2 regions of the Arthrobacter zhaoxinii genome follow, and region 1 is predicted to be linked to the other one. Evidence: riboswitches for the same ligand, from Rfam matches in the RefSeq annotation. Region 1 holds a riboswitch; the other holds the start of a gene.
The links. A riboswitch is a leader RNA that binds a small molecule or an ion and turns the genes downstream of it on or off. The one in region 1 is predicted to bind cyclic di-AMP.
Positions count from the first base shown of each region.

Region 2: another riboswitch for cyclic di-AMP. It lies ahead of N2K95_RS07975 (LysM peptidoglycan-binding domain-containing protein); the one in region 1 lies ahead of N2K95_RS02880 (C40 family peptidase).

Region 1 is NZ_CP104275.1:608,722-624,370, forward strand. It holds gene N2K95_RS02875 (M23 family metallopeptidase) at 10-723, shown strand; cyclic di-AMP (ydaO/yuaA leader) riboswitch at 873-1,032, shown strand; gene N2K95_RS02880 (C40 family peptidase) at 1,036-1,860, shown strand; gene N2K95_RS02885 (C40 family peptidase) at 1,879-2,679, shown strand; gene N2K95_RS02890 (HNH endonuclease) at 2,941-3,441, shown strand; gene mobA (molybdenum cofactor guanylyltransferase) at 3,441-4,139, shown strand; gene N2K95_RS02900 (DUF6457 domain-containing protein) at 4,176-4,460, shown strand; gene N2K95_RS02905 (molybdopterin molybdotransferase MoeA) at 4,457-5,752, shown strand; gene fdhD (formate dehydrogenase accessory sulfurtransferase FdhD) at 5,846-6,691, shown strand; gene N2K95_RS02915 (hybrid sensor histidine kinase/response regulator) at 6,770-8,485, opposite strand; gene N2K95_RS02920 (ABC transporter ATP-binding protein) at 8,679-10,559, shown strand; tRNA gene N2K95_RS02925 (tRNA-Arg) at 10,601-10,674, opposite strand; gene N2K95_RS02930 (MarR family winged helix-turn-helix transcriptional regulator) at 10,707-11,240, opposite strand; partial or broken gene N2K95_RS02935 (MMPL family transporter) at 11,325-13,286, shown strand; gene N2K95_RS02940 (hypothetical protein) at 13,308-13,952, opposite strand; gene N2K95_RS02945 (inositol monophosphatase family protein) at 14,043-14,846, shown strand; gene pcrA (DNA helicase PcrA) at 14,938-15,649, shown strand, end outside.
Region 2 is NZ_CP104275.1:1,691,829-1,707,477, reverse strand. It holds gene N2K95_RS08000 (glycosyltransferase family A protein) at 1-639, opposite strand, end outside; gene N2K95_RS07995 (YeeE/YedE family protein) at 908-1,960, shown strand; gene N2K95_RS07990 (sulfurtransferase TusA family protein) at 1,991-2,218, shown strand; gene ligD (non-homologous end-joining DNA ligase) at 2,215-3,237, opposite strand; gene N2K95_RS07980 (MFS transporter) at 3,310-4,506, opposite strand; cyclic di-AMP (ydaO/yuaA leader) riboswitch at 5,019-5,167, shown strand; gene N2K95_RS07975 (LysM peptidoglycan-binding domain-containing protein) at 5,171-6,046, shown strand; gene N2K95_RS07970 (response regulator) at 6,140-6,814, opposite strand; gene N2K95_RS07965 (ATP-binding protein) at 6,811-9,339, opposite strand; gene kdpC (potassium-transporting ATPase subunit KdpC) at 9,343-9,951, opposite strand; gene kdpB (potassium-transporting ATPase subunit KdpB) at 10,015-12,165, opposite strand; gene kdpA (potassium-transporting ATPase subunit KdpA) at 12,168-13,829, opposite strand; gene kdpF (K(+)-transporting ATPase subunit F) at 13,829-13,918, opposite strand; gene N2K95_RS07940 (TetR/AcrR family transcriptional regulator) at 14,242-14,940, shown strand; gene N2K95_RS07935 (SDR family NAD(P)-dependent oxidoreductase) at 14,937-15,649, shown strand, end outside.

The sequences.
Region 1 (15,649 bases):
ACTGCGCCAATGCGCCCGCGAAACGCCTCAACATCAGGCCGCCGGCGTGCCGAAACCAAAACCGTATCTGTTGGCGGTGCCGCCCAGAAGGTGGCCATTACCGCTGCAACATCGGGACTGATCCTTACAGCTGCCATGCCGACGCATGCGGCAGCAGACAATCCTCCGGTCACGCTCGAGCCGGTAGCCGTTGACGCACCCGTCTCCGCTGACCCCAACGCCGCCATCGGATTCGAGCGGACCAGCGTGAGCAGCAAATATGACCCGGATGCCAAACTGGCGTCCATTTCGGTCGCTGCAGGGTCTCATGCGGTTCCCGCTGCTGCCAAAGGCACGCTCTCCACACCCCTGGACTCCGCGCTGGTGCAGACCTCCGGGTTCGGCCACCGGACCAGCCCCATCACCGGGGAGGCCGGCGAGATGCATAACGGCCAGGACTTCGCCGCCACCTGCGGGACCGCCGTCAATGCTGCGGCATCCGGCACCGTGGTCTTTGCCGGCTGGCACCCGTACGGGGGTGGAAACCGCGTAGTGGTAGATCACGGCAACGGGGTCCAGACAACGTACAACCACCTTTCCAACATTGCCGTCACTGTGGGCACCGAAATCGACCGGGGATTCCTGGTGGGAGCAAGCGGCACCACCGGATCTTCAACCGGCTGCCATCTGCATTTCGAGGTCATGGTTAACGGTGAAGTTGTCGACCCGTTGAATTGGTTGTAACCGCACCAAATGAATGCACCGTAACCGGTTGAATATCATTTCGTGACCGGAACGTGACATACCTCAAATGTTGCTGTACGCTCACACTCGTGCCTGATTCGCCAACGATGGGGCACCTTCGAACAGATCGCCTAGCTCTGCCACTGTTTGAAGTCCGTTCGCAGAATCGCATGGCAGAGGCGGGGGAACCAATTTCGGGTTTCGAAAGAAACCCTTGGGGTTAAGTTGCAAAAGGCCATTAGGCCGGGCAACCGGGTGACTCCCATCCGAATCCGACAGCTCACCTCGTAGGCAATTGGGAGAGGCAAACCTGTGTCATCAATTACTCATGGCCGCCGTCGTGCTGCCACCGTACAGACCAACCCGATCGCTGCACTTTCCAAGGCAGTCAGCAGCAACGCCGGAACAGTAGGCCGACAGGCCGCCGTCGTAGTTGCAGCATCCGGCCTCGTGCTGGCTGCAGGACTTCCTGCACAGGCATCCGTCAGCACGGACCGCCAGGCACTCGCAGCAACCCCGCTGAACATCGTGACGGGCAGCGTTACCGCTCCCGCCAACGCACCGTTCGAGCTTCCCCTGGTTGCCCCGAGCTCCACGTCCGGCGCTGAATACCGTGCACAGCTCGCCGCCGAAGCAGCCGCAGCCAAGGCAGCCGAAGAAGCGGCAGCCGCCCAGGCAGCTGCAGCGCAGGCCGCCGCAGCCCAGACCGCTGCAGCCCAGACCGCCGCCAGCAACGCTCCGGCAGCTTACGCACCGACAGCACCGACAGCACTGGCAGCCACCTCCGGCTACGAAGCTAAGGCTGAAACGCCGGCAGTACAGGCCTCCAGCAACGTCGGAGCTGCCCTCGTCGCTTCCGCCTACGGCCAGATCGGCGTTGCGCAGGACTGCACCGCCATGGTCGAGAAGGCCCTGCGCTCCGTCGGCAAGTCCGTTGGTGACCTGGCCCCCGGCCAGTTCTTCCAGTACGGCTCCGTGGTTTCTTCCCCGGCACCCGGCGACCTCGTCATCACCGGCGGCCACGTTGCCATTTACGTCGGCAACGGCCAGGTCATCAGTGGTGGCTTGAACGGTATGAACACCGGCCTGCATTCCCTCTCCGATCTGCCGGGCGCCAGCTTCGTCCGCGTCAGCTAAGCCCGGTCCCGAGACATCATGACCTCAACGACTGAGCGCGCCCGCCACCGGGCGCCGGTGGCCCGCGCCACCACGCTGAACGCCCTTGCCGGCGCTGTCAGTGCCAACGCCGGAACGGTCGGCCGCCAGGCCGCCGTCATTGCGGCAGCCTCCGGGCTGGTACTGACCACCGGTGTTGCAGCCAATGCCTCCGGAGCTGACGCACCCCGCGACGTCCGGACCAGCGCACTGGATCTTTCCTCCGTATCGACACTCCATGTCCCCGCAGACGTGGCCGTGTCGTTCGAGCGTGCCGGAATCGCCGGTTCCACGCCCGCACCGGTGGTAGAGCCCGCAGCCCCGGTTGAAGCTCCGGTTGCCGACGCACCGGTGGCCGTTGCCCAGGAAGCGGCGGCCGCTGCTCCTGCCCAGGCCCGCGGCAACGCCGGCGCACCGGTTTCCACCTTCAACACTGAGGCTGTCGCCAAGCCCGCAGCGGCTGCCCCGTCCGGAGCAGCGTCCACCATTGCCGCTGCTGCGTATGCACAGCTTGGCGTCGGCCAGGACTGCACCATGCTGGTGACTAATGCCCTGGCCGCGGCCGGCATCAACCACCACGGCTGGCCTGCCAGCTACCTCTCCCTTGGACGGACGGTGAGCGCAGCTGAGGCTATGCCCGGCGACCTGATCTACTACGCCGACGGCGGCATGGGTATGGCCCACATCGCTGTTTACGTGGGCGGCGGACAGGCAGTGCACGGCGGCTTCAACGGTGGCTCCACCGTTGTGGCTCCGGCTGAACTCGGTTCCGGCGGCGTCTACATCCGTGTAGGCGGCTAAGCAGCCCCGGCAAGTCAGCATCGCAAGGCCCCTCCTTCGGGAGGGGCCTTGCTGCGTTAAGCCCGGGTCGCCGCGTTAGGCCCGGGTCGCCGCGGAGAGGCCCAGGCGGGTACGGCGGTTCCGGTTCCGGTCCCGCAGCACCGGCATAAATGGCCAAGATCGCGATCCCGTTCTACTCTTGCATAGACAATCGAAGTGCCGTTTGCGGCAAAGGTGTCTTGTACTCACCGGTTCGTGGGCGGCAGACGAAGAGGTATGTGCATGCGCACTCTCGTTCTGAACGCTGGATATGAACCGCTGGCCGTGATCACCTTCCGCCGCGCTTTGGTGCTGGTTCTGAACGGAAAGGCGAGCGTGGTGGCGGAGAGCGGCGAGCCGGTGGTCGGGCCCAATGAAATCCTTCCCCGACCGTCGGTCATCCTCCTTCACCGGTATGTCAAGATTCCCTATCGCGAGGGCACCGTTGCCACTCGCCGCGGCGTGCTGCGCCGGGATAACCATGAATGCGCCTACTGCGGCAAGGCCGCCGCTACCGTGGACCATGTGGTCCCGCGGTCCCGCGGCGGTGACGACAACTGGGAAAACCTGGTCGCCTGCTGCCTGCGCTGCAACAACACCAAGGGGGACCGGACGCTGGCCCAGCTCGGCTGGGAGCTGCGGATTTCCCCGAGAGCGCCCCGCGGAGCGCGTTGGCAGATCCGCGAACTCGAACGCCCGTCCCCGCAATGGGATCCATTTCTGCAGAATGACACCGCTGCCTGATGTCCGCTACGCCCCGCTATGACGCCATCATCCTCGCCGGAGGCCGGTCCACGCGCCTTGGCGGCACACCCAAGGCACTGCTCTTGGCTGACGGCCGAACCCTGCTGGAAACCACCCTTGCCGCCATCCCGGACGCCCGGCACATCGCCGTAGCAGGGCCCCCGGAACTGGCAGCCCGGCTGGAGGCTGCGCCGACCGAAGGAACCCGGCGGACGCCGGTACTGGTCCGTGAAGAGCCGGCCTACGCCGGTCCGGCCGCCGCGGTCGGGGCGGCCGTCACCGCCCTGGCCGCCCTGGAGAGGGACACGGGCACTCCACGCGGCAGCAGCGCGGGCGACGGCGGCGCCGGGAGTCCGGCCGATAGCTGCCCCTGGACATTGGTCCTGGCCTGCGACATGCCGCAGATCGCCGCTGCCGTTCAGGTGCTGCTGGCAGCGTCCGCCTCGGCTCCGGATGAGAGCCTGCTGGCAGTGGACTCCACCGGAAACCGCCAGCCGCTGGCGGCGCTCTACCGCACACCAGACCTTCGTGCCGCCGTCGCTTCCGTGGCCTCGGAAGGATTGGCGAACAAGCCCATGAAGGCGTTGCTTGCTAGGGTGCAATGGAGGGGTGTTGATGTTCCCCCGGGAAGTACAGCCGATGTTGACACCTGGACCGATGCACAATCGCTGGGTGTGAGCGCCGGGGACGTGCCGTAGGACCGGGCAGTCCCCAAGCGATACGAAGGAGCACGAATGGCAAGCCAGAAGGAACAACTCGAGGCATGGAGCAGCAGGCTGCTGCAGGCATTGGAGCTCGAGGGCACGCCGGTGGATGTCTCCGCTGTCCTCGACCTGGCTGCGGTTGCAGCACACAGCGTGGTGCGGCCGGCGGCACCGCTGACCACTTTCATTGTCGGGTACGCCGCAGGACTTGCAGCCGGCACCGGACAGGCCGACGACGCCGTGGCGATGCGCGCGGCCATGGCAGTAGCGGCCGATCAGTGCCGTGACGCCGCGGCGGAAGGAGACGCCCAGTGAGCGACCCCGCCGCACCCGTCATCCTTCCAGCCCAGCCCAACGCATCCTGGGTCCAGGCCCGGCACGCTGCCTATGCGGCTGCCCGCCCGCTGCCCTACGAAACCGTGCCGCTTGACGAGGCCCTCGGCCGGATCCTGGCCCTCGACACCGCGGCCCTGCAGCCCGTTCCGCATTACGCCTCTGCAGCTATGGACGGGTGGGCAATCGCCGGACCGCCGCCATGGACGGTAATTACCCACGAGGAACCCCAGGTGGAACGCTGGCAGGTCCACCGTGAATCCGGGCGCCGTGCCCTGCAGCCGGGCGAGGCCGTGGAAATCCTCACCGGCGGACTGATCCCCGAAGGTGCGGACGCCGTCCTGCGCTCGGAAAGCGGTACGGTCTCTGCCACCACGCCGCCGCAGCTAACCCTCGGCGACCGTGCACGGGAGTCGGAACCGCGGCCCGGCGAGCATATCCGGCCGGCCGGAGAAGAGGCCTCGGCAGGGGAGACCGCCATTCCCGCGGGAAAGCTGCTCAACCCCGCCCACATTGCCCTGGCTGCCGTGTGCGGGCATGACACCCTTCCGGTGCTGCGCTCCCCGCGCGTCTCGCTGCTGCTGACCGGTGACGAGGTCATCGAAGCAGGCCTGCCCGAGCCCGGCCAGGTCCGCGACACCTTCGGTCCCCAGCTGCCCCAGCTGATCACGATGCTGGGCGGGCGGATCGACGTCGTGCGTCGCCTGCCGGACCGGCTGGAGGAAGTGGTGGCAGCGCTGAGCAGCGAAGCGACCGACGAACACTCCATTGCCATGTCTTCCGGTGACGTCCTCGTTACGACCGGCGGTACCGGGCGGTCCGACGCCGACCACCTGCGCCGTGCCCTGGAGGACGTCGGCGCGGAACTTCTCATCGACGGCATTGCCATGCGTCCGGGCCATCCCACGATGCTCGCCCGCTTGCAGGACGGCCGCCTGCTGGTGGCGCTGCCCGGCAATCCGCTTGCTGCCATGATGGCGGTCTTCACCATCGTCCAGCCGCTGCTGGACGGACTCCGGGGTGCCCCGATCTCCCGTGAACGCCACGTCCTGGCCGGTGTGGACCTGGAACCGCTGCCCGGAAGGACCCGCCTGGTTCCCTGCAGCATCCAGGAGGACCGTGCCATGCCTTCGCCGTATTTCCGGTCCGGGATGCTCCGCGGACTGGCCGAAGCAGACGCCGTGATGGTGGTGCCGCCGGAGGGCTGCATCAGGGACCAGGCCGTGATGGCGCTGCCCCTGCCGTGGCAGGTTAACCGCGCGCCCGCCGGGTAAACCCGGAACCCCGGTAACCCCGAATAACGCACTACCCGGGGCGGCGTCAGCCGCCCCGGAATCGAACCAAAGCACCAAAGACAGGGAGACACCATGGGACGGGTTACCCAACGAGGACGGGTTACACGGTTCCGACTGGACGGCAACGTCAGCCGGCGGGACGACGTATTGGCGGGGGAGGAACCGCTTGAAATCCGGATCGGCGGCAAGTCCTTCACGGTCACCATGCGCACGCCGGGTGACGACTTTGACCTGGTCGCAGGGTTCCTGGTCTCGGAAGGGGTGATCTGGGATCCGGCGCAGCTGGTCAGCCTGCGCTACTGCTCCGGAGTGGATGAGGAAGGCAACCAGACCTTCAACGTGGTGGACGTCCAGCTCCGGCCGGGCACCCCGCTTCCGGACACCGGGATGGAACGGCACGTCTACACCTCCAGCTCCTGCGGCATCTGCGGCACGGCCTCCATCGAGGCAGTCCGGAAGTCATCGCACTTCGACCCTTCCGAGGACGCGGTCCGGCTGCCATTGGACATGCTGGCCGCCCTGCCGGACCGGCTGCGCGAAGGGCAGAAAGTGTTTGACAAGACCGGAGGCGTCCACGCGGCCGGACTGTTCAACGCCGACGGCGAGCTGTTGTGCCTGCGCGAAGACGTGGGCCGGCACAACGCCGTGGACAAGGTGGTGGGATGGGCTCTTCGCGCCGGGATGCTTCCGCTGCGCGGCATGGTGCTGCAGGTCTCCGGACGTGCGTCCTTCGAGCTGGTCCAGAAGGCCCAGCTGGCGGGAATCCCGGTGCTCGCGGCCGTCAGTGCACCGTCGGCCCTTTCCGTGGATCTTGCCAAGGACGGCGGACTGACGCTGATCGGTTTCAGCCGCGGTACGTCCCTGAACTGCTATTCCGCGCCGGAACGGATTCTGGCCGCAGCCCCCGCGCCGGTGTAGGCAGCGGAGGCAGGCCCGCCGCTCCGGACCGGCACGGACCGGGCGGGGTCCGGGGCCGGCCCCGCCCCTCCGGATCCCCTAGCGGGCGGCCGGAAGCTGGACCGTGGCTGTGGTGCCCTGGCCCACTTTCGACACGATGCCCAGTTCGCCGCCGTGCTGGAGCACAATGTCCTGGACGATGGCCAGGCCCAGCCCGGTTCCCGGGATGGCGGCGGAGGTGGCGTTGGAGGCACGGAAGAAGCGCCGGAAAAGATTGGGAAGGTCCGCTTCCGGGATGCCGATGCCGGTGTCGCGGATCTGTACGCGCACCCCGGGCCCGGCGCCGTCCGGCTGTACCAGTGCGGCACTGATTTCCACTGATCCGCCGGCAGGGGTGAACTTCACCGCGTTGGAGCAGAGATTGGTGAACACCTGCTCCAACTGGGCACGGTCTCCGTCCACCAGCAGCGCATCGGAGCCGAGCTCCAGCCGGAGGTCCAGGTTGTTGGTGACGGCGGCGGGTGCCAGCGAAGCGGCAACGGCCCGGAGGAGTTCCTCCAGATCCACTTCTTCCACCTCGAGGCTGCTCTCGTCCGCGTCCTGCCGGGAAATGGTCAGCAGGTCGCTGATCAGCTGGTTGAGCCGGACAGCGTTGCGCCCCACAATCTTCAGCATCTGGGCGACGTCCTCCGGGATGTCCCCGCCGGAACCGTCCAGGATGAGGTCAAGGTACCCGGTAATCGAGGTCAGCGGCGTCCGCAGCTCATGGTTGACCGTGGCCACGAAGTCGGTCTTGGCCTGGTCCAGTTCGCGCTGGCGTTTGAGCACCATCCGCTGGGCCGTGATGAGGTTGCCCTGCACGAGGCCGTGCGCCAGGTTTCCGCTGACATGCTGGATCAGCGACATCTCCGTGCTGGTCCAGTCCCGCGGAGAACCCTCTCCGGCAAGCCAGAGCAGGCCGAAGGCCTGGTCCCCGTGGCCCAGCGGCACAATCACCGAGGTCCGCAGCCCCGCAGCGCATGCCGCTGCGCTGATCGGCAGCGGCTCGTCGCCGGGTTGGCCGTGGTCTTCCACCGCCAGCGCCCGGCCCCGCTCCCACAGAGTCTCAGCCAGCTCCCCGGCGGTATGGGCGCCCAGCTCAGGCATGCCTCCCGAGGTGGTTCCCTCCCGGCTCCAGGCCAGCGTCAGCACCGGGACGCGCTCGTCCGGGAACGTTACCAGTTGTACATGGTCCGCTTCGAAGGTGGCTCCCAGCCCGTGAACCACCACCTCGGCCATCTGCTGGGGATCGTTCGTGGCCCGGACCGCATCCGAAATGCGGCGCGTCTCCTCCCGCAGCCGGGCCGCGGCCATCCGCCGTCCGCGGCGGGCGGAGGCAGTGGCCAGGATGAGGTTGACCCGGCGGGCCAGGTCCTCAGGATCCACCGGGCTCGCCACGAAGTCGGCAATGCCCAGTTCCACCATGAAGTCCATGTCCACGCCGGCCTCGCCTGCCACCAGGATGACCGGCAGCTTGGTGATGGCGGGTTCGTGCCGCAGCCGCTTGAGCATGTCCATGCCGGCAACCTGCCGGATGGTGGAATCCACCACCGCCAACACCGGCGAAGCGGTCCGCGCAGCCTCCATGGCTTCGTCTACGTCCTGCACCGGAACCGCGTCCAGTCCCGCGTCGGAGAGGATGCCGGCTACAACGGAGAAGACAGCGGGCTCCTCCACGGCAACCAGGGCCTTGGGGCGGGGGCCTGTGCCGGGTTTGTCGCCCTCCGTAGAGGTGTCTGCCGTCGGAAAGGCAGAAGTTTTTAGTGCCGGGGACATAACGACCTTTCGTCAGTGCCCGGTTCAGCTCTAGGGGCAGCGTTAGGAAGTGTAACAGCACTCCGGAGGCCCCGAGGTGATACGACTCACCCTCGCCGGATGCCGCGGACCCTGATTTCAGCCCCTGGCGATCGGCCGGGAACAGCCCCCGGACGGGCTTAAGCTGGAACGTGCAGATATCGGAGGAACAGACATGAGCATGGAAGGCGCAGCGTGGGGTTCGCTGATGCAGATCTCCCGCGCCAAGGGCGGCGACGGCAAGATCTCGCGGGACACGCTGAAACGGATTGTCCGCTTCGCGGCTCCCTATCGGACCCGGCTCCTTGGCTTCGTGCTGTTGTCGGTGGTGGGCGCGTTCCTGGCCGTGGCCACACCGGTCCTGGCCGGCGAGGTGGTCAACTCGATCGTGGCCGGAACAGCCCCCGCAGTGGTGATCCGGCTCGCCCTGCTGATTGCCGCCGTCGCCGTCGCTGATGCGGCCGTTTCCCTCGCCACGCGCTGGTTTTCCTCGCGCATCGGCGAAAGCGTCATCCTGGACCTGCGCACGGCCGTGTTCGACCACGTCCAGAAGATGCCCATCGCCTTCTTCACGCGTACCCGGACGGGCGCGCTGGTCAGCCGGCTCAACAATGACGTAATCGGTGCCCAGCAGGCTTTCAGCGGGACCCTTTCCGGTGTGGTGAGCAACGTCGTCGCCCTGATTCTGACCCTGATCGTGATGCTCGGAACCTCGTGGCAGGTGACCGTGCTGGCCATGCTGCTGCTGCCGGTGTTCCTGCTGCCGGCAAGGCGGATGGGCGGCCGGCTTGCCGCACTCCGGCGGGAGGCCGCCAACCACAACGCGTCCATGGGCACGCAGATGACCGAGCGGTTCTCCGCACCCGGCGCCACCCTGGTCAAGCTGTTCGGCCGGCCCGACGCCGAATCGCGGGAGTTCGCGCTGCGTGCCTCCCGGGTGCGGGACATCGGCGTGAAGATGGCCATGATGCAGGCCGTCTTCGTGACGGCCCTGACCCTGGTGTCCGCGCTGGCGCTGGCCCTGGTCTACGGACTCGGCGGCTACCTGGCGCTCCAGGGCAGCCTGAACACGGGCGACGTCGTGACCCTGGCGCTGCTGCTCACCCGCCTGTATGCACCGCTGACCTCCCTGGCCAATGCCCGCGTGGAGATCATGAGTGCCGTGGTCAGTTTCGAGCGCGTCTTCGAGATCCTGGACCTGCGCCCGCTGATCCGTGAAAAGGAATCGCCGGCACTGGTGCCGGAGGGACCGCTGAGCGTGGAGTTCGACGACGTCCGGTTCGCCTACCCCACCGCGGACAAGGTGTCCCTCGCATCCCTGGAGGAGGTGGCCGTCCTGGACAACCGCGGCGGCGAGGACGTCCTCCACGGAGTGTCCTTCCGGGTTGAACCCGGGCAGACCGTCGCCCTGGTCGGAACCTCGGGGGCAGGGAAGTCCACCATCGCGCAGCTGCTGGCACGCCTGTACGACGTCGATTCGGGGGCCGTGCGCTTCTCCGGCACCGATGTGCGGGACCTGAGTTTTGCCGGCATCCGGCAGGCCCTGGGCATGGTGACCCAGGATGGGCACCTGTTCCACGAGACCATCCGTGCCAACCTACTGCTCGCCCGCCCGGAGGCCGGCGAGGACGAGGTCTGGGATGCCCTCCGCCGGGCCCGGCTGGAGGACATGGTCCGTTCGCTGCCGGACGGTCTGGAAACGCTGGTGGGGGAGCGGGGCTACCGGCTGTCCGGAGGCGAACGCCAGCGCATGACCATTGCCCGGCTGCTGCTGGCCCAGCCGCGGATCGTGATCCTGGACGAAGCCACCGCCGCGCTGGATTCCACCTCCGAGGCAGCAGTCCAGGCGGCACTGGGCGAGGCCTTGGAAGGACGGACCGCCGTCGTGATTGCCCACCGGCTCTCCACCATCCGCAACGCGGACCGCATCCTGGTGATCGAGGGCGGGCGGATTGCCGAACAGGGAACGCATACGCAGCTGCTTGCACGGGGCGGGCGCTACGCAGAGCTGTACAACACCCAGTTCGCGCCCGAGCCGGCGGACGCAGTGGAATAACAGCTTCTTCGCTGAACCGGGGGTCCGGTTAAAGAAAAAAGTGCCCCCGGCCGGAATCGAACCGACGACCTGCCCTTTAGGAGAGGGCCGCTCTATCCTACTGAGCTACGAGGGCGGACCGCCGGGTTACCGGCGGGCGGTACCAGCTTACCCGTTTCTCCCGGTGCGCGGGTGCAGCCCCTCCGGTGCGCCGCCGTCTGCGGGCACCGCGGTGCCGCCGGCCTGCTGGGCCGAAATGTGCCGGTCATAGCTCTCACGGATGGACTGCATAAAGCCCAGGATGGTGCGCAGCTCCGTTTCCGTATACCGGGACATGACCTCGTCGGTGAGGGCGCCCAGGGGGCCGAAGTAGGCACCGGCCAGCTGCATGGCCAGCGGTTCGAAGTGCAGGGTGACCTTCCGCCGGTCCGCATGGCTGCGGTTGCGGTGGATGTGGCCGATGCGTTCCAGCCGGTCAATGACGGCGGTGGTGGCCCCGGAGGAGGTGCCCAGCCGGGCGCTGAGCTGACCGGCGGTGAGGGCCTCATGGCGCATCTCGGCCTCCATGATGAGCACCAGGGCGCGCATGTCCGTGGCATTGAGGCCGTTTGAATGCGCAAAAGCGTCCGCGACACGCTGCCCGTCCAGGCTCATGCCGCGGAGTGCGTCGACGATATCCCGCCGTAGCTCTTTGTCTTCCACAGCCCAATAGTAACTGGGAATTGAAGTATCTCTATATCTGAGATACTTTCGAGCAGAGATACTTTAGACGGCTGGGAGAAGCACATGTACGCAGGGATAGTGAAGAACGCCAAGACGGCGTGGATCACGCTGCTGATCGGGGTGGCCGTCATCATCGGCCTGTTCGCCCTGCCCGCACAGGAAAACGACACCTCGGGCGTGGGCGGGCTGAATGACAAGTACCAGTCAGCCCAGGTTGCCGAACTGCTCGAGGAGTTCCCGGACGCGCAGGAATCCTCCGCGATTGTGGTGGTCTCCCGCGAAGACGGCGAGCCGCTGACGGACGCGGACACCGCCGGCATCGCCGGGATCAACGCGGCGGCTGCGGAAGCCGGCGCCTCGGGCCCGCCGCCGCAGGTTCCGCCGGTGGTTTCGGAAAACAAGCTCGTGGCGATTGTTCCGCTGACGCTGCAGGCCGCCGCCGACGACGGCGACGCCGTGTCCGCGGAGGTCGAGAACCTGCGGGACGCCGTGTCCGAGGCTGCACCGGAGGGCGTCCGGGCGGAACTGACGGGCGGGGCCGCCTTCAGTGCCGACCTGGCCGGGGTGTTCTCCGGAGCCAACTTCGTGCTGCTGACCGTTACGGCCGGCGTCGTTGCCGTGCTGCTGCTGATCACCTACCGTTCGCCGTGGCTCTGGATCGTGCCCCTGGCCATTGTCGGCGCTATTGAACAGCTGGCCGCCAAGGTGGTGGACCTGCTGGCTCCGGTCACCGGAATCACCGTGGATCCGTCCGCCGTTGGCATTACCAGCGTCCTGGTCTTCGGCGCGGCCACCAACTATGCACTGCTGTTGATTGCCCGCTACCGGGAGGAACTGCGCGTCCACGACTCGGTGTACGAGGCGATGCGCAAGGCCCTGACCCGGACCAGGGAGGCCATCATTGCCAGCGGCGGCACCGTGATCCTGGCCCTGCTCACCCTGTTGTTCACCGACACCCAGAGCTACCGCGGCCTCGGTTTCTCCGCCGCCATCGGCATTGTGCTGGCCATCTTCAGCGCCCTGTTCCTGCTGCCGGTTGCCCTGGTGCTGCTGGGCCGCAGGCTCTTCTGGCCGTTCGTGCCCAAGGTGGGGGATCCGGCCAAGGAAGGCAAGTTCTGGGGCCGCCTGGGTGAAGCCACCGCACGCCGCCCCAAGACCATCGCCGGCACCGCCGTCGTCGTCCTGCTGGCCCTGGGCAGCGCGCTGTTCACCCTGCAGATCGGGCTGAGCGAAAACGAACAGTTCCGCGAGAAGCCGCAGGCAGTCACCGCGGCCGAAACCCTGTCCGAAGGCTTCCCCGCCGGCTCCTCCTCGCCCGTCACCGTCCTGGTGGATACGGACGCCGCGGATGACGCCGTCGCCCAGCTGTCCGGCATCGAAGGCGTCACTGCCGCCACGCCCGGAACCGAGCATGACGGCCGCACCCGGGTGGAACTGATCACCGGCTACGAGGCCGGCACCGACGAAGCCAACACCTTCATCACCGATCTGCGCGAGGGTCTCGCGGATGAGGACTATGAGGCACTGGTAGGCGGGGAAGCCGCAGAGCGGGTGGACCAGCTGTCCGCGAACCAGCACGACACGGTCCTGGTGGTGACCTCCGTGATTATCCTGGTGTTCCTGGTCCTAATGATCCTGCTGCGCTCCCTCGTGGCGCCGGTGCTGCTGGTCGCCTCGGTGCTGCTGACCTTCCTGGCCGCCACCGGGCTGAGCTGGCTGGTGTTCGAGAATGTGTTGGATTTCCCGGCCATGGATGTGCAGACGCTGCTCTACTCCTTCCTGTTCCTGGTGGCTCTGGGTGTTGACTACAACATCTTCCTGACCACCCGGGCACGGGAAAACGCGGTCTCCATGGGCACGAAGCAGGGCATGCTGGCAGCACTGCGCTCCACCGGCGGCGTGATCACCAGCGCCGGCATCCTGCTGGCGGCTGTGTTCGCGGTGCTCGGCGTGCTGCCGCTGGTGACCCTGACCCAGGTGGGCATCATCGTGGCGATCGGCGTCCTGTTCGACACCCTGCTGGTACGGACCGTGGTGGTCCCGGCCCTAACCTTTGTCCTGGGCGACAAGTTCTGGTGGCCGTCCAACCCGGCGGGTAAAGACGGCCACCACGGACGCCACGAGGCTAAGCCCGAGCAGGATCCAGCGGGCGACGGTCAGCGCACCGGCCAGGGCGGCATCACCGCCCGTTAGCTCGGCGGCACCGAGGGCGTTGTCAATGGCAATGTTTTCCCACAGGTCGGCCACCACGAAGAGGATCGGCGCACTGAAGAGCACCCAGCGCAGCGTCCGGCGCTGGGTGTTCAGCCCGATGATCAGCAGCCAGGTCATGCCGAAGACCAAGGGAAACAGGGTGCCTGCGGTCTTGTGCACATAGCTGAGCCGGCCGAGGGCGTCTGCGTCCATCGCAGCGCGCAGGGCGGCCAGATGGTCCTGGCCGTAGCCGAAGACCAGGGAATCGGGCATCGCCAGGCCGTCCGCAAGCTGGCTCAGCTGGCCGAGCACCATCAGGTGCAGGTACCAGAACAGGAACAACGTTGTCACCACCCCGGCAATGACAATCAGCCCGGGGCTGCTCTTCCCCTGCGGGCCCGTTCCCGGGCCAGCGTCCGTTGCCCCCGGACTGCCCGTGCGGGGAGAGCCTGCGGATGGTCCGTGTTTGGCGGCGCGCTGCGCGGCGGTTTTTCCCATAGGTACAGTATGGCCGCACCCCTCCCGCGTCCTGCGCCGCCGCCAGTGCCCGCCTGTCCCGCGCGAAGGCGGACGGCTAGGCTGGGGATTATGACTGCCGATGCGCGCCCCGAAGACCTGGCCCTGGCCGCCGAGCTGGTCCGGGAGGCCGGGCAGCTTGCCCTCCGGATGCGGGCAGAAGGGCTGACCGCGAGCGAAAAAACCTCGGTGTCCGACGTCGTTACCGCCGCGGACCGCGAGGCCGAGGCACTGGTGGTGGCCAGGCTGCGCGAACTGCGCCCCGACGACGGAATCGTGGGGGAGGAGGGGGCCAGCCACCGGGGCACCTCCGGCAGGTCCTGGGTCATCGACCCGGTGGACGGCACGTACAACTTCTTCGCCGGATCCACCTACTGGTGTTCGGCGATCGCACTGCGGACCGAGCCCGGTCCGCACGAAACGCCCGGAGATCCCGATGTGCTGCTTGGCGCCATCTACCAGCCGCAGGAAGACCGGCTGTGGATCGGCGGCAAAGGCTCCCCGGCCACGCTCAACGGCTCGGTGATTGCGCCGCCGGCGGACGAACCCCTGGACCGCCTGTCGGCCGGAACCTACATCCATCCCACCTGGCTGCTGCGCCCCGAGGTGTCCGGACCCTGGACGGCGGCGGCCTCCCGGGCCGCGACCATCCGGATGATGGGATCAGGCTCCTGTGATCTTGCCCGTGTGGCCACCGGCCAGTCCGGTGCCTGGTTCCAGCACAGCTGCCCGGAATGGGACTGGCTGCCGGGCAAGGCCATAGTTCGAGCCGCTGGCGGCAGCACCGCCGTCGTCGAAGTAAACGGCTTCCGCTGGCACATTGCCGGGACCGCCTCGGCTGTGCGGGAAATCCACGGCGCGCTGACCTCCAACTGAACCGGCAGGGGGCTGCCGGAGGAGCCACCGGGGGCTGCCGGTTTGGATGCTCGCAGGAATGTCGGCCGCAGCGCCTAGACTTAAAGCCATCATGGACTATCTCTTTGATCCACTCTTTCCCGCACCCCGCAAGAACGAACCGGCGCCCGCAGCCACGGCACCGCATGCCGACACTGCCCGGCGGGGCTCCTCCTACGCGGATGAAAGCCGTGCCGCGGACCTGCTGCAGGGGCTGAACCCGCAGCAGGAGGAAGCGGTGAAGCACGCCGGCTCGCCGCTGCTGATTGTTGCAGGCGCCGGATCCGGCAAGACCCGGGTGCTCAGCCACCGGATCGCCTACCTGCTCGCCACCGGACGCTCCAACCCGGGACAGATCCTGGCCATCACGTTCACCAACAAGGCCGCCGCCGAAATGCGTGAGCGCATTGAAAACCTGGTGGGTGGCGTCGCCAAGACCATGTGGATCTCCACCTTCCACTCCTCCTGCGTGCGGATCCTGCGCCGGGAAGCCAAGACCGTGGGGATGAACTCGAACTTCTCCATCTACGACTCCGCGGATTCGCTTCGCTTGATCACCCTGGTGGCCAAGGGCCTGGATCTGGACCCGAAGCGCTTCACGCCGAAGTCCATCATGCACAAGATCTCCGCCCTGAAGAACGAACTCATCGACGAAGAGTCCTACGCGGAATCAGCCAACTACTCCGATCCCTTCGAGCAGGCCGTAGCGGACGTCTACAAGGGCTACGCGCAGCGGATGCGCCAGGCCAATGCCATGGACTTCGACGACCTGATCGCCCAGACCG
Region 2 (15,649 bases), 1.1 Mb from region 1:
CCGGCCCAGCCCCCGCCACGTACCAAACGGCCGGGCCGAGACACCCACGCGCAGGTCCCGGTCCCAGCGGACCCGCATCCCGGGACGGAGCTGGTAACAGAGGTCGAGGTCATCATGCACCCGGGGATTACCCCGGTGCACCCGGCCCCGCAAGCGGTTCCACATGCTGCGGTGCAGGCCGAAGTTGGAGCCGAAGAGGGGCGGATGTCCCAGCAGCAGGGTCATGGACCAGCGGTAGCCGCCGATGTAGAGGGTTTGGGCTATCCACCGGATCACCGGGCCGGAACCGTAGAACTCCCCCGGTCCGGTCACCGCGGTGTCTTCCCCCGCGGCGAGGAGGTCCGCCTCCAGCCGTGCCAGCCAGTGCGGCGGCGGCACCGAATCAGCGTCCAGCCGAGCCAGCCATTCCCCGCGCGCCTCATCAAAGCCGCGGAAGGTCGCGGAGGCAACCCCCACCTCCGGCTCGTAGATCCTGCGGACTCCCGCCGCCCGGCAGACATCCGGCGTCGCGTCGGTGCTGGCGTTGTCCACCACCAGCACCTCGTCCGGCGGCCGGGTCTGCCGGGCCACCGCCCGCAGGCAGGCGGCAAGCATGGCGGCGTCGTTATGGGAGGGGATCACCACTGTGATGGTCGACATCGCGTCCTGGCTGCCGGTTGTGCTGCCTGCCCTCCGATTCTGCCACCGCGTCCCTTCTCCGGCCATGGCACGGGCAGCGGGGACCGGCCGGACCAGCGAAGCGGGCAACGGTGCATCCCGGACCGTCCTTCGTCCAGCCCGCCGTCACGCGGCTTAACCCGCAGACATGCTGGGCCACATTCCTTGGCGGCGGGAAACCGGCCCAACTAGCGTTGCATAGCCGCGGCATCCTGCCGCGGAATCCTCTTTTCCCCTAGGAGCAGTTTCCATGCTTATTTCAGGCCTGCTGGTCGGGCTGGCGCTCGGGTTCGTTATGCAGCGCGGCAGATTCTGCGTCACCGGCGCCTTCCGGGACGTCTGGGTCACGCGCAATACCCGATGGCTCACCGCCTTCCTCGTGGTGGTGGCCGTGCAGAGCGTCGGCGTTTTCGCGCTGGACGCCGCAGGCATCATCACCCTGCAGGCCGAGGCATTTCCCTGGCTGGCCACCATCGTGGGCGGCTTCATCTTCGGTTTCGCCATCGTGCTGGCCGGCGGATGCGCCACCGGAACCTACTACCGCGCCGGCGAAGGCCTGGTCGGCAGCTGGCTCGCACTGATCTCCTACGCCCTGTTCGCCGCGGTCATGAAGACCGGTCCCCTGGCCGGCTTCAACACGGCCATGCGGTCCGTCACCGTGGAGCAGAGCAACTTCTACTCCGTCCTGGGAATCTCACCGTGGCTGCTGGTGGCGGTGCTCGTGGCGGCCGTGGCGCTGGCCGTCCGGCATCACCTGGCCAAGCCCAAATTCACAATGGCGGCCCTGCCGGCATCGAAGACCGGGTTGGCGCACCTTCTGTTTGAAAAGCCGTGGAACGCCTTCGCCACCGCCGTCGTCATCGGCCTTATCGCCACGGCTGCGTGGCCGCTGAGCTGGGCCACCGGCCGTGAGGACGGCCTGGGCATCACCACCCCGTCCTCCAAGCTGGTCAGCTACCTGGTGACCGGTGATGCGGAACTGGTGGACTGGGGCGTGTACCTGGTCATCGGCATCCTGCTCGGCTCCTTCATTGCAGCCAAGGGCAGCGGCGAATTCCGGGTCCGGGTGCCCGACGCCGCCACGGCAGTAAAGAGCCTCGGCGGCGGTGCCCTGATGGGCATCGGCGCAGCGCTGGCCGGCGGCTGCACCATCGGCAACGCAATGGTGCAGACTGCCCAGTTCACCTTCCAGGGCTGGACCGCGCTGATCTTCATGATCCTCGGCACCGGCGTCGCCGCGAAGCTCACCATCATGAACCGCCGGCCGGCGCCTGCCTCCGCACGCGTCCCCGCCGGCGTCTAATCCCCTCCAAGCTAGAAAAGGAAACACACCATGGCACAGGTCACCCTGGAAACCAACGGATCCGTCTGCCCCTTCCCCCTCGTGGAGGCCAAGCAGGCCATGACAACGCTGACGAACGGCGACGAACTCGTCATCCACTTTGACTGCACCCAGGCCACGGATGCGATTCCGCGCTGGGCAGCCGAGAGCGGCTACCCGGTCACGGATTTCTCCAAGCGCGGCCCGGCCGAGTGGTCGATCACGGTGCAGAAGGCCTAATCCTTCCGGCGGGCCCGGCTGGGCTGGACCCGGGGCGGCTCCCCCGGCATCTTCGGATAGTCCGGCGGGAAGGGCAGCTCGCCCAGCCCGTTGGCGAGGTCCCGCTCCCACCAGCCCAGCAGGACGTCGATGGACCCCGGCCGGGCGGCCATGTCCGCCCAGGGATCCCCTATAGTCCGCAGGCGCTCCGGAACCGTCTGCATGGTGAAGTCTGCAGGATGCACCCGCTCCAGCTCCTCCCACGCGACGGGGCAGGAGACGGGTGCGTTCGGGAGTGCCCGGGGGCTGTAGGCGCCGGCCATGGTGCGGTCACGGTTGGCCTGGTTGAAGTCCACGAACACGCGTTCGCCGCGTTCTTCCTTCCACCAGGCCGTGGTCACCTTGTCCGGCATCCGGCGCTCCACCTCCCGGGCCGCGGCGATGACGGCGTGCCGGACGTCCAGGAATTCATAGTCCGACCGGATCGGGGCGAACAGGTGGATGCCGCGGTTGCCCGAGGTCTTGATGAACGCCTCCAATCCGGCCTCGGCCAGGATGGACCGCAGTTCCTGGGCCGGCCGGACGGCGTCGTCGAAGTCCGTGCCCGGCTGGGGATCCAGGTCAATGCGCAGCTGGTCCGGGTTGTCCGTGTTGTCCGCCCGCGAGGGCCAGGGATGGAACACCACCGTGTTCATCTGCGCGGCCCACACCGCGGCGGCCGGCTCGTCCAGCACCACCTGCGGGTGCGACCGGGCGCTGGGGTACGTGACGGTGACCGAGCGCATCCAGTCCGGCATGCCGCGCGGCGGGTTCTTGGAGAAAAAGACTTCCCCGCCGATGCCCTCCGGGAACCGCTCCAGCGAGACGGGCCGCCCGCCGTTGGCCCGGATGAAAGCATCACCGACTTCCGCGAAATAACGGGCCAGATCCAGTTTGGTGATGCCGGGATCAGGCCAGATGACCCGGCCGGGGCTGGAGATGCGGACCTGCCGATCCCCTTCCGGGCCGGGGACGGTCAGGGTGGTTTCCTCGCGTGCCATGGTGCTGCTTTCCCTTGACGGAGCCGTGTGGGAAAGAGGTTACCGTGTCAGCCGGCCGGAACACCCGGGGGCTTACTCCACCGGTGTGCCGGGGCGGTAGTTCTTCCGGCCGTGCACAAAGTAGTAGAGCACGGTGGACGCCAGCAGGACGGCGGCGAGCACCCAGTACATTCCGTGGAAGCCCGTGAACGGCAGGAGCGCACCCAGCAGCAGCGGGCCGAGGCCCACGCCCGCGTCCATCAGGATGAAGAAGGTGGAGGTGGCCAGGCCGATCCTGGCAGCCGGCGCCATGCTCACGGCAATCGCCTGGGCACACGGCATCAGGGCACCGAAACCGAAGCCCACGAAGATTCCGGCCGCCGCCATCACCATGTCATTCGGGGCGTAGGCCAGGAGGGCCAGGCCGACGGCAAAGGACACCAGGGTCGGGTAGACCACGGCGTTGTCGCCGTGCCGGTCCTGGATGCGTCCTACGAAGAGCCGCGAGACCAGCACAACGCCGGCGTAGACCACAAAGAAGAGGCTGGCGCCGAGCGCCAGGCCTTCGCTCTGCGCGTAGGAGTTGAGGAAGGACAGGATGCCTGCGTACGCCGCACCGGCAATGAACATCACCGAGGCGATGGCAAGTGCGGACGGATCGATGATGTCCGTCAGGTGCATCCGCCACTTGTTCTTCTGTTCCTCGGGGCCGGGTATGCGTTCAGGCAGCCGCAGCACCAGGGAGAGCGCCAGGGCGACGGCGGCACAGCCGGCGGCGAACAGGAACAGGGCGCGGTAGCTGACGGAGTTCACCAGGAACACGGCCAGGAAGGGGCCGATTGCCGTGGCCAGGGTGGTGGAGATACCGAAATAGCCGGTTCCCTCACCGCGCCGGTGTACGGGAATGAGCCCCATGACCGAGGCGGAGATACTCGTACTCGCCGCACCGAAGGCCATGCCGTGCAGTATCCGCACGGCCAGCAGCAGAGCCAGGTTCGAGGCCGGAATGTAGAGCAGCGAAGCGGCCACGAAGACCGCGAGGCTGATCACCAGCAGGCGTCGGCGTCCTACGAAGTCCAGGAACTTACCCGCAAACACGCGCGCCGCGAGGGCGCCGAGGACGAAGGACCCGGAGGCGAATCCGGCCGCGCCGTCCGAGGCGGCGAACTCCTGCACCGCGTAAAGCGCCATGGTGGTCATCAACAGATAAAACACCAGTGAAATAAAGAGATTGGTGATGATCGCCAGCACAAATCCCCTGGTCCATAATTTCGAACCGCTGCCAGCCACTGCTCACTCCTGTTTGTCGACATCTGCCGCCCCATATTGAAAGGCTGCCTAACAATTCTACGCGCAGCCGGACGCGGCTAGGGCGCGCAAAGCAGCGCCGCTTTTCGTGATCCCGGGCACATTCCTTTTCGTGATGATGCTGCTGGGGTGCATGGGAACCCAGGCGCCACTTCCGTAACCGCGCCTGTTTTTTCGGCCCCGAACAGCGGAGGGGAAGCCCCCGGAGTGCTGTTCCCTGGTGCCCCTGTTACCCACGGGATTACAGGGATTTCACCTGCACATTGTCCGAAGTTGGGATGGGCCGGCGAACCTTGTTAAAATCGAGTTGAATGTTGTGCGAAGTGGCAGGTGACGGGCAAATCGAGTAGCATACCGCGCCCCCGATCACACGCCCAAGAGAAGCAGATCACATAATGGTTATCCAACCGTAACTATCCAGTACGGTTATACCCATGCCGCTTTCTGATGCGGCTCCCCCGGGCTTGTTACCTAGCTCTGCCGCTGGTCCCGGGGTCCACAGATCGCACAACCACGGCAGAGGCGGGGGAACCATTTACGGGTTCCTTGAATCCTTGGGGTTAAGCCGACCGGTTTCCACCGGCGGCCGGGTGTCTCCCATCCGAATCCGACAGCTCACCTCGCAGGTATCGGGAGAGGTTATTACATGACTTTCAACAAGACTCGTGGACGCCACCGCGCCGAGAACATCGACGCCCGCACCACCATCGCACAGGCCGTTGCAGGCCGCGGCCGCACCATCGGAAGCACCGCTGCTGTAGTAGTGGCCGGTTCCGGCCTCATGCTCGGCATGGCTGCTCCGGCCTCCGCCGGTGTTGTCGCCAACGACAACTACACCCCTGCACAGGCTGTTGCTCCGGTTGCCCCGGCCGCTCCCGTTGCTGCCGCTCCGGCCGCTGCCCCCGCAGCTGCTGCCGCCACCCACACCGTGGTCTCCGGTGACACCCTGGGCCAGATCTCCGCCGCTTACGGCGTCGGCCTGGACACCCTGCTGTCCCTGAACGGCCTGTCCCTGGCCTCAGTGATCTACCCCGGTGATGTCATCACCGTTGCCGGCGAGGCCGCTCCGGCGATTGCCGCTGCACCCGCTGCGTCCTACGCACCGGTTGCCGCACCGGCCGCCGCAGCCGCACCGGCTGAGGCCGCCAACCTCGGCGTCGTCACCACGCAGGGAACGTCATTCTCCGCTCCCGCTGCCTCCGGCACCAACGCCATCATGCTGGCTTCGGCTCAGTCGCAGCTGGGCGCAGCCCAGGACTGCACCGTGCTGGTTGAGGTTGCCCTGCGCGCCGCAGGCCACAACGTGGGAGACCTCGGTCCCGCACAGCTGGCCGCCTACGGCACCCAGGTCTCCACCCCGGAGCCCGGTGACATGGTCTTCTACGCCGACGGCGGCATGGGCCTGGCCCACATTGCCATCTACGTAGGCAACGGCGAAGCCATCCACAGCGGCTGGAACGGCAACCAGACGGTTGTCCAGTCCGTCAACGTCGGCTCCGGCCCCGTGTTCTACCGCGCATAAGGCTTCCTAGCCCCAACGTGCAAAGATGAGCGCCCGCCCCCGTTAGGGGCCGGGCGCTCATTGCGTTAACGGGCAGGCCCTGCACCGGCAGAGTCAGGGCACAAACCGGTACCCCATGCCGTGTTCGGTCAGCAGGTGCGCCGGAGCAGCCGGGTCACTCTCCAGTTTCCGCCGCAGCTGCCCGATGTACAGGCGCAGGTAGCCGGAGTCCGTGGTGCCCGGACCCCAGACATTGGTCAACAGCGTCTGCTGGGTGATCAGCATCCCCGGATGGGCGAGCAGCTCCGCCAGGAACCGCCACTCGGTGGGGGTGAGGCGGATGTCCGAGCCGTCGTCGAGCCGGGCGATCCGCCGCGCCGCCAGATCCACCCGCACCGCCCCGAAAGTGATTTCGCTGGGCCCCGCCGTGGACGGGGACCGGCGCGACAACGCACGGATCCGGGCCAGCAGTTCTTCGGTGGAGAAGGGCTTCGTGACGTAGTCGTCCGCTCCGAGGTCCAGTGCCCGGACCTTGTCCGCCGGATCGATCCGACCGGACACCACCAGGATCGGCACGGCACTCCAGCCGCGCACGGCTTCAATGACGTCCATCCCGCTCAGTCCCGGCATGCCCAGGTCCAGCACCAGCAGGTCCGGATGGGTGTCCACCGCCTTACGGATGGCGGCGCTTCCGCTTTCCGCGGTCACCACCTCGTATCCGTACGCGCTCAGGGTGATCCGCAGTGCCCGGAGGATCTGTACGTCGTCGTCGGCGACCAGGATCTTCATCCTGCCACCGCCGACAGTCCGCCCGCGGGGATGCGGGGTGCGGCAACCGGCAGTGAGAGGACCATGGTCAGTCCGCCGCCGGGGGTGTCTTCAGTTTCCAGTGTTCCGCCCATTCCTTCCGTAAATCCCTTGGCCAGGGCCAGCCCGAGGCCGAGCCCGGTGGAGTTGTCGATGTCCCCCAGCCGCTGGAACGGAACAAAAATTTCCCCCCGCCGCTGTTCGGGAACGCCCGGTCCTGAGTCTATGACGCGGATTTCCACCCGCCCGGCGAACTCACTGACCGACAGCACGCATCTGATTCCTTCCGGGCTGAAGCGCACCGCGTTGGCCAGCAGGTTGACCAGCACCCGCTGCAGGAGCACAGGATCGGCCAGGACCACGCGCGGTGCAGCAGGGATTTCGAGTTCCACCTCCGCCGGGCCCAGTTCCAGCTCCTCGAGCGCCGGCAGCACCGCATCGGCGACGTTCAGCGGCTCCAGGCTCACCCCGACGACGCCGGCCTGCAGCCTGCTGACGTCCAGCAGGCTGGTGACTAGTCCGGACAGGGAGGCGAGGGATTCCTCGGCGGTGGCCAGCAGTTCGTTCCGGTCCTGCTCGGACCAGGTGACGTCCGTCGCCCGCAGGCTGGTGACGGCGGCCGTTGCGGCCGTGAGCGGACGGCGCAGGTCATGCCCGACGGCGGCCAGCAGCGCCGTGCGGACCTTGTCCGCTTCAGCCAGCGAGCCCAGTCCCCGAGCGGTTTCGGTCAGTTCCCGGTGCTCCAGCGCTGCCTCCAGCTGGGCGGTAATGACCGCCAGCAGGCGCCGGTCCGACGCCGCCAGTTCGCGGCCCCACAAATCCAGGAAGCAACGCTCCCCGACCGGCAACCGGGTGAAGGCCGGGTCGTCGGGCGTGACGGACGCCGGCCAGTCGCCGTCGGCGTACAGGTCTTCGCCCTCGGACCGCATGCGTGCGGCGCTGACGTTGAAGGCCTCGCGGGTCCGGCTCACCAGGGCACCCAGTGCGTCCTCCCCGCGCAGCACGCTGCCGGCCACCGAGGCCAGCAGTTCGGATTCCGACGCCGAGCGCCGGGCGGTTCGGGCCCGCCGGGCGGCGGCATCCACCACGTAACTCACGAGCATGGCGTTGACGATGTATAGCCCCAGCGCCAGCATGTGGGACGGGGTGGCCACGGTGACGGTATAGAGCGGAGAAATGAAGAAGAAATCCAGGGTCAGGCCCGAGAGCAGGGCGGCGAACAGCGCCGGCCAGATGCCGCCGACGAGGGCCACCAGGATCACCAGGAGCTGGTAGCTGAGCACGTCGCCGGTGATGGTTTCGGCGCTGCGCACGGACACCAGCCCGGCGGTGAGCAGCGGCCCGCCCACCAGGGCGAAGCCGAAGCCGAGCAGGCGCCGGCGCACCGAGAGGGCACTGCCGAAATGCGGCAGCACCAGGGTGCGGGCGGCCGCCGAGTGGGAGACCATGTGCACGTCGATGTCCCCGGACTCCCGGATAACCGTGGCCCCGATTCCCGGCCCGGACAGCAGTGCCGCGATCCGGGGGCGCCGGCTGACACCCACCACCAGCTGGGTGGCGTTGACGCTGCGGGCAAAGTCCACCAGCGCCCGCGGAACGTCGTTTCCCACCACCTGGTGGAAGCTGCCGCCGAGCTTCTCCACCAGGAGCCGCTGCGAAGCCAGCTCCCCCGGTTCCGGTCCGCGCAGTCCGTCGGCGCCGGAGACGTGCACGGCCAGCAGCTTACCGCCGGCGGACCGGGCTGCAATACGTGCTCCGCGGCGCAGCAGGGTGCGACCCTCGGGGCCGCCGGTGAGCGCCACCACCACCCGCTCCCGTGCCTCCCATTTGCGGCTGATGCCATGCTCTTCGCGGTAGCGGTTCAGCGCCGAGTCCACTTCGTCGGCCAGCCACAACAGGGCCAGCTCGCGCAGGGCCGTCAGGTTTCCGAGGCGGAAATAGTTGGACAGGGCGGCGTCGACCCGTTCGGCGGGGTAAATGACGCCGTCGGCCAGGCGGCCCCGTAGCGACTGCGGAGTGAGGTCCACCAGCTCCACCTGTTCGGCGCCGCGCAGGACGGCGTCCGGCACGGTTTCGGCCTGCAGAGTGCCGGTGATCTGCTCGATCACGTCGTTCAAGGAGTCAATATGCTGGATGTTCACGGTGGACAGGACGTTGATCCCGGCGTCAAGCAGGGCCTGCACGTCCTGCCACCGCTTTTCGTGCTTTCCCCCGGGCACGTTGGTATGGGCGAGTTCGTCCACCAGCGCATATTCGGGCGCCCGCGCCAGGACCGCGGGCAGGTCCATCTCCTGCAGTTCCAGCCCCCGGTGCCGCAGGACCGCGCGCGGGATAGTCTCCAGGCCCTCGGCCACGGCGGCCGTCCCGGCGCGTCCGTGCGTTTCCACCAGCGCGACGACGACGTCGGATCCCTCGTCCCGGAGGCGGCGCCCCTCTTCGAGCATGGCGTAGGTTTTGCCCACACCGGGTGCCGCCCCCAGAAAAACCCTTAGCTGTCCTCGCGTCATGGACTAAGTGTCCAGCTCCGCCAGCGAAATGTTCAAAAGCAACACGTTGACGGTGCTGCTGCCGAGAATTCCGGCGAACGGGGCCTGCGTGGCGTCGTCGACCAGGGCAGAGACCTGCTCCGGTTCCAGGCCGCGTTCCCGCGCCACCCGGTCCACCTGCATCCGGGCGTATTCGGGGCTGATGTGCGGATCCAGCCCCGAACCCGATGCCGTGACGGCATCGGCGGGGACATCTTCCGGAGCCACACCTTCCAGCTCTGCCACGGTCCCCCGGCGCTCCGCCACGGCGGCGGCCAGGTCCTCGCTCAGGGGGCCGAGGTTGGAACCGCTGGAGGCCCCGCCGTCGTACCCGTCGCCGGCCGCGGAGGGCCGGGACTGGAACCACTGGGGCAGGGCCGCGCCGTCGGCGTCCGTGAAGGACTGGCCGATCAGCTCCGAACCCACGTCGCTGCCGCCGCTGCTGACCATCGAGCCGTTGGCCCGGCCGTGCAGTGCGGCCTGGCCGATTCCGGCCACTGCCAGCGGATATCCGACGCCGAGCACGAGCGTGAGCACCGCCAGGACGCGGAGGGAGACGCCAAGCTGGCGCATGCTGCTGCGGACGGGGTTCATTTCCTGCTCCTTGTAAGGGACGTGCTGCGTTTGATGAGGTGGATGCGGATGATGGATGCCATGTCAGAACCCCGGGATCAGGCTGATCAGGAGGTCGATGAGCTTGATCCCGATGAACGGAGCAATCACTCCGCCCACCCCGTAGATCAGCAGGTTGCGGCTGAGGATCGAGGAGGATCCGGCGGCCCGGTACTTCACGCCGCGCAGCGCCAGCGGAATCAGTGCCACGATGATTACCGCGTTGAAGATCACCGCGGAGAGGATGGCCGAGGCCGGCGAATGCAGCTGCATCAGGTTCAGCGCGGCCAGGCCCGGGAAGACGCCTACGAACATGGCCGGGATGATGGCGAAGTACTTGGCAATGTCGTTGGCGATGGAGAAGGTGGTCAGCGCGCCGCGGGTGATGAGCAGCTGTTTGCCGATGCCGACGATGTCGATCAGCTTGGTGGGGTCCGAGTCCAGGTCCACCATGTTGCCGGCTTCCTTGGCCGCGGAGGTGCCGGTGTTCATGGCCACCCCGACGTCGGCCTGGGCCAGTGCCGGGGCGTCGTTGGTGCCGTCACCGGTCATCGCCACCAGGTGCCCGCCGGCCTGTTCGCGGCGGATCAGGGCCATCTTGTCTTCGGGGGTGGCTTCGGCGAGGAAGTCGTCCACTCCCGCCTCGGCGGCAATGGCCTTGGCGGTGTACGGGTTGTCGCCGGTGATCATGACGGTGCGGATGCCCATGGCCCGCAGCTGGGTGAAGCGTTCCTTCAGACCCTCCTTAACCACGTCCTTGAGGTGGACGACGCCGAGCACCCGGGTGCCGCCGTCGGCGTCCCGGACCGCCACCAGCAGCGGAGTGCCGCCCCCGGTGGAGATCTTCTTGACCTGGTCCTCGACGGCCATCAGGACGTCCACCTCTATTCCGCCGGATTCGGCGGTCCAGTCCAGGATGGCCGAGGACGCTCCCTTGCGGATCTTCGCTCCGTCGGGGAAGTCCATGCCGCTCATCCTCGTCTGGGCAGTGAACGGCACACTCACGGAGCCCGCCGGCGGTTCCGGCCGGCAGCCCTTCGCGGCAGCCAGCTCCACCACCGACTTGCCCTCCGGGGTGGGATCACCGAAGGAGGACAGCACGGCGGCGTCGATCAGGTCGGTGCTCTCGGTGCCGTTGATCGGGATGAACCCGGCGGCCTGGCGGTTGCCGTACGTGATGGTGCCCGTTTTATCGAGCAGCAGCGTGGTGACGTCACCGGCGGCCTCCACGGCGCGGCCGGACATGGCCAGGACATTGCGCTGGACCAGGCGGTCCATGCCGGCAATGCCGATGGCGGAAAGCAGCGCGCCGATGGTCGTGGGGATCAGGCAGACCAGCAGGGCCACCAGGACCGGGATGCTGACCGTGGCAGACGAGTAGCCGGCCAGCGGGTTGAGCGTCAGCACCACCACGATGAAGACCAGGGACAGGGTGGCCAGGAGAATATTCAGCGCAATCTCGTTGGGCGTCTTCTGCCGTGCGGCACCTTCGACGAGCCGGATCATCCGGTCCACGAAGGTTTCACCGGGTTTGCTGGTGATCCGGACAACTATCCGGTCCGACAGGACGCGGGTGCCGCCGGTGACGGCCGAGCGGTCGCCGCCGGATTCGCGGACCACCGGGGCGGATTCGCCGGTGATTGCCGATTCGTCCACCGAGGCAATGCCGTCAATGATGTCGCCGTCGCCGGGAATGATCTGCCCGGCTACGACCACCACCACGTCGTCCAGGCCCAGATCGGCCGAGGGGACCTCTGAGACGGCGGCCCCGAGGGCGGCGGGATCACGGCCGGAGTCGTAGCCCTCCACCCGGTAGGCGGTGGTGGTGGCCCGGCTGTTGCGCAGGCTGGCAGCCTGCGCCTTGCCGCGGCCCTCGGCCACCGCTTCAGCGAGGTTGGCGAAAATGACGGTGGCCCAGAGCCAGCCGGCGATCAGCCAGGAGAACGCGCCGGGAACGGGGGTGCCGCCGGAATCCTGCGGACCGCCGAGGAAGGGTTCGGCGACGGCGATTGCAGTGATCAGGACGGCTCCGATTTCGACAATGAACATCACCGGGGTGCGGACCATCAGCCGCGGGTCCATTTTCCGGAAGGCTCCGGGCAGGGCGGCGGCCAGCGATCCAGCGGTGATGCCGCGGGCGGCAGGAGCCGGTGCCGGGGCCGCTTCGGACTCCAGGGGTTTGGTAAGTGTGGACATGGTTATTGCAGTCCTTCCGCCAGGGGACCCAGCGCGAGTACGGGAAAGAAGGTCAGGGCGGTCACGATCACGGTGACGCCGCACAGCAGCGTCACGGACTGCGGCCGGTGGGTGGGCAGGGTGCCGGCCGAGGCGGGGACCTTGCCCTGCTCGGCAAAGGCTCCGGCCAGGGCGATCACGAAGATCATCGGCAGGAAGCGTCCCACGAGCATGGCCACGCCGAGTGCCGTGTTCAGCCACGGGGTGTTGGCCGTAAGCCCGGCGAACGCGGAGCCGTTGTTGTTGGCCGCGGACGTGAAGGCGTACAGGACCTCGCTGAACCCGTGGAGTCCGGTGTTCAGGATGGAGGTGCCCTCGATGTCGGCCCGGATGCCCGGGACCGCGAAGCTCAACGCAGTTCCCGCCAGGACCAGGGTCGGCATGGTGAGGATGTACAGGCTGGCGAGTTTGATTTCCTTCGGACCGATCTTCTTGCCGAGGTACTCCGGGGTGCGTCCCACCAGGAGGCCGGCCACGAAGGCGGTGATGATTGCCAGGATCAGCATGCCGTAGAGTCCGGAGCCGACGCCGCCGGGGGCGACTTCGCCGAGCATCATGTTCAGCATGGCCATCATGCCGCCCAGCGGGCTGAAGCTGTCATGCATGGCGTTCACCGCACCGGTGGATGTCAGGGTGCTGGTCGAGCCGAAGAGCGTGGACGCGGCGATGCCGAACCGCTGTTCCTTTCCTTCCATGGAACCGGCTGCACCGTCCGCGGCACCGAATTCGAAGGCCGTCATCGCGGCCAGCGACACCGTGAAGATTGCAGCCATGGCCGCCAGGATGGCGTACCCCTGCCGGCGGTCCCCCACCATGGTGCCGAACGTGCGGGGCAGGCTGAACGGGATAACGAGCATCAGGAAGATCTCCACCAGGTTGGTCCACCCGCTGGGATTCTCAAACGGATGGGCGGAGTTGGCGTTGAAGAAGCCGCCGCCGTTGGTGCCCAGCAGCTTGATGGCTTCCTGGGAGGCCACCGGCCCGCCGGGGATGGTAGAGGTGCCGCCGATGAGGTTGGTGACCGAGGTGAAGCCGTTGAAGTTCTGGATCACGCCGCCGATCATCAGCACCATCGCACCCAGGACTGCCCCGGGCAGCAGCAGCCGCAGCACGCCGCGGGTCAGGTCCACCCAGAAGTTGCCGATGGTGGATGAGTTGCGTCCGGCCAGGCCGCGGATCAATGCCACGGCCACGGCCAGTCCCACGGCTGCCGAGAGGAAGTTCTGCACAGCGAGGCCGAGCATCTGCACCGCGTAGCCCATGGTCACTTCCGGCGAGTAGGACTGCCAGTTGGTGTTGGCCACGAAGGACGCCGCCGTGTTGAAGGACAGGGCCTCGGGCACCGCCGGAAGTCCGAGCGAGCCCGGCAGCAGCGGCTGGACGCGCTGGAGCAGGTAGAGCAGGAGCATGCTCGCTCCGGAGAACACCAGGACGCCGCGCAGGTAGCTCTGCCAGGCCTGGCCGGAGGAACCGTCCACTCCGGCCAGGCGGTAGAAGCCGCGCTCCACGCGGAGGTGCTTTTCGGAGGAGTAGAGCCGGGCCATGTAGTCGCCGAGCGGCCGGTAGACCGCAGCAAGCAGGACCACCAGGCTAAGGGCCTGCGCAACCGTTACCCACCCGCCCATCAGAACCGCTCCGGGCGGATAAGAGCAACCAGGAGGTAGCCGGCGGCGGCCACCCCGAGGCAGAGCGCCAGGACGTTGAAAACGATCACAGCTTTTCCACCGCCCCGGCCATCAGGACAAACGCAGCGAAAAGCCCTGCGAAGCCCACCACAAATAGAACATCAAGCACGGGAATTGCCCCCAGCCGGTCAGCGTGCCGCCACTGGCAGCACGGGCACACCTTGTGCCGCATTCGATTAGATGCCTCCGCCGGCGCCCGGATGACCATCCTCACGTTTCCCTCACGCAGGGGTGCCAAACCCTTACGGAATGCATGTACCGGGCGTTTTATGACCTCGTCTTCCGGGTCTGCCCCGGAGCGCCGCCCGGGCCGGTATACACTGTAAACTGACGCCCACCGAAGGAACACACCTTGTCCCGGAACCTGCCCCTCAGCCCCGCTGCTATAGCTGCGGCCGCCGTCCGCATCGCTGACGCGGACGGTTTGGATGCGGTATCCATGCGCCGGGTGGCGGCTGAGTTCGGGGTTTCCGCCATGGCGCTCTACCGCCATGTGGCGGACCGCAGTGCCCTGCTGCTGCTGATGGCCGAGGCCGCGGCCGGGGATTACGCGCTCCTGCCGGGACGCGGCCTGGGCTGGCAGGAAACCCTCGAACATCTGGCCGACGCCCAATGGCGTGCCTTCACGGCGCACCCCTGGCTGCTGCGCATTGTCCTGACTCCGCGGCGGCTCGTGAACATGGCAACGCCGGCCGAGGTGGAACTGGTCCTTACCCGCCTGCGCTCCGCCGGCCTCAGTGAAGAAGACGGCTTTGACTGCCTGCTGGGCATCTCGGCGGCCGTGATCGGCACGGCTGCCATCACGACGGCGGCACATTCCGGGGCACCGGAGAAGTCCGGGCAGGCAGCAGCCGGGCATAGCCGCTGGACCGCGGACGATGCAGTGGAGCATCCGCAGGCAGCCCGGTTCCAGGCCCGGGGCATCAGCTATCCGGACTCGCGCCGGTCACTGGAGTTCTTCGTCGCGAACTTCATTGCCGGCGTCGAACAGAACCTCAACAAAGCTCCGGACGCTGACAAACCGTCCGGTTTTACGGAAGGAAGCAAATGAAACTGAACAACAAGACCGCGATCATCACCGGAGGCGCCGGCGGCATCGGCCAGGGCATTGTCCGGCGGTTCCTCGCCGAGGGCGCCAAGGTGGCAGTAGTGGACATCGACCAGGCGCAGGGCGACAAGCTCCTGGCCGATCTGGAGGGCAAGGGAGAGGTCATCTTCATTGCCAAGGACATCTCGCTGGCCGAAAACGCCGCAGCCATCGTGGCCGAAACCGTGGAGCGCTTCGGCGGCCTGGACATCCTGGTCAACAACGCGCACGCCTCCAAGCAGGCACCCATCATGGAAACCACGCCGGAGATCTGGGACCTGTCCTTCAACACGGGCACCATGGCGACCTTCCACCTGATGCGCGCCGCCTACCCGGAGCTGAAGAAGACCCGCGGCAGCATCATCAACTTCGGCTCCGGCGCCGGTATCAAGGGCCTGCCGAACCAGGTGGCCTACGCAGCGGCTAAGGAAGCCATCCGCGCCATCTCCCGCACCGCGGCCAATGAATGGGCCGTGGACGGCATCCGCGTGAACGTCGTCTCCCCCGTCGCGCTCACTCCCGGCATTGTCCAGTGGAGCAAGGCGTTCCCGGAGGCCTACCAGGAAGTTGTCGACGGCGTCCCGCTGGGCCGCCTGGGCGATCCCGAAACGGACATTGCCCCCATCGTCGTCTTCCTTGCCAGCGAGGATTCGCAGTACCTGACCGGCCAGAC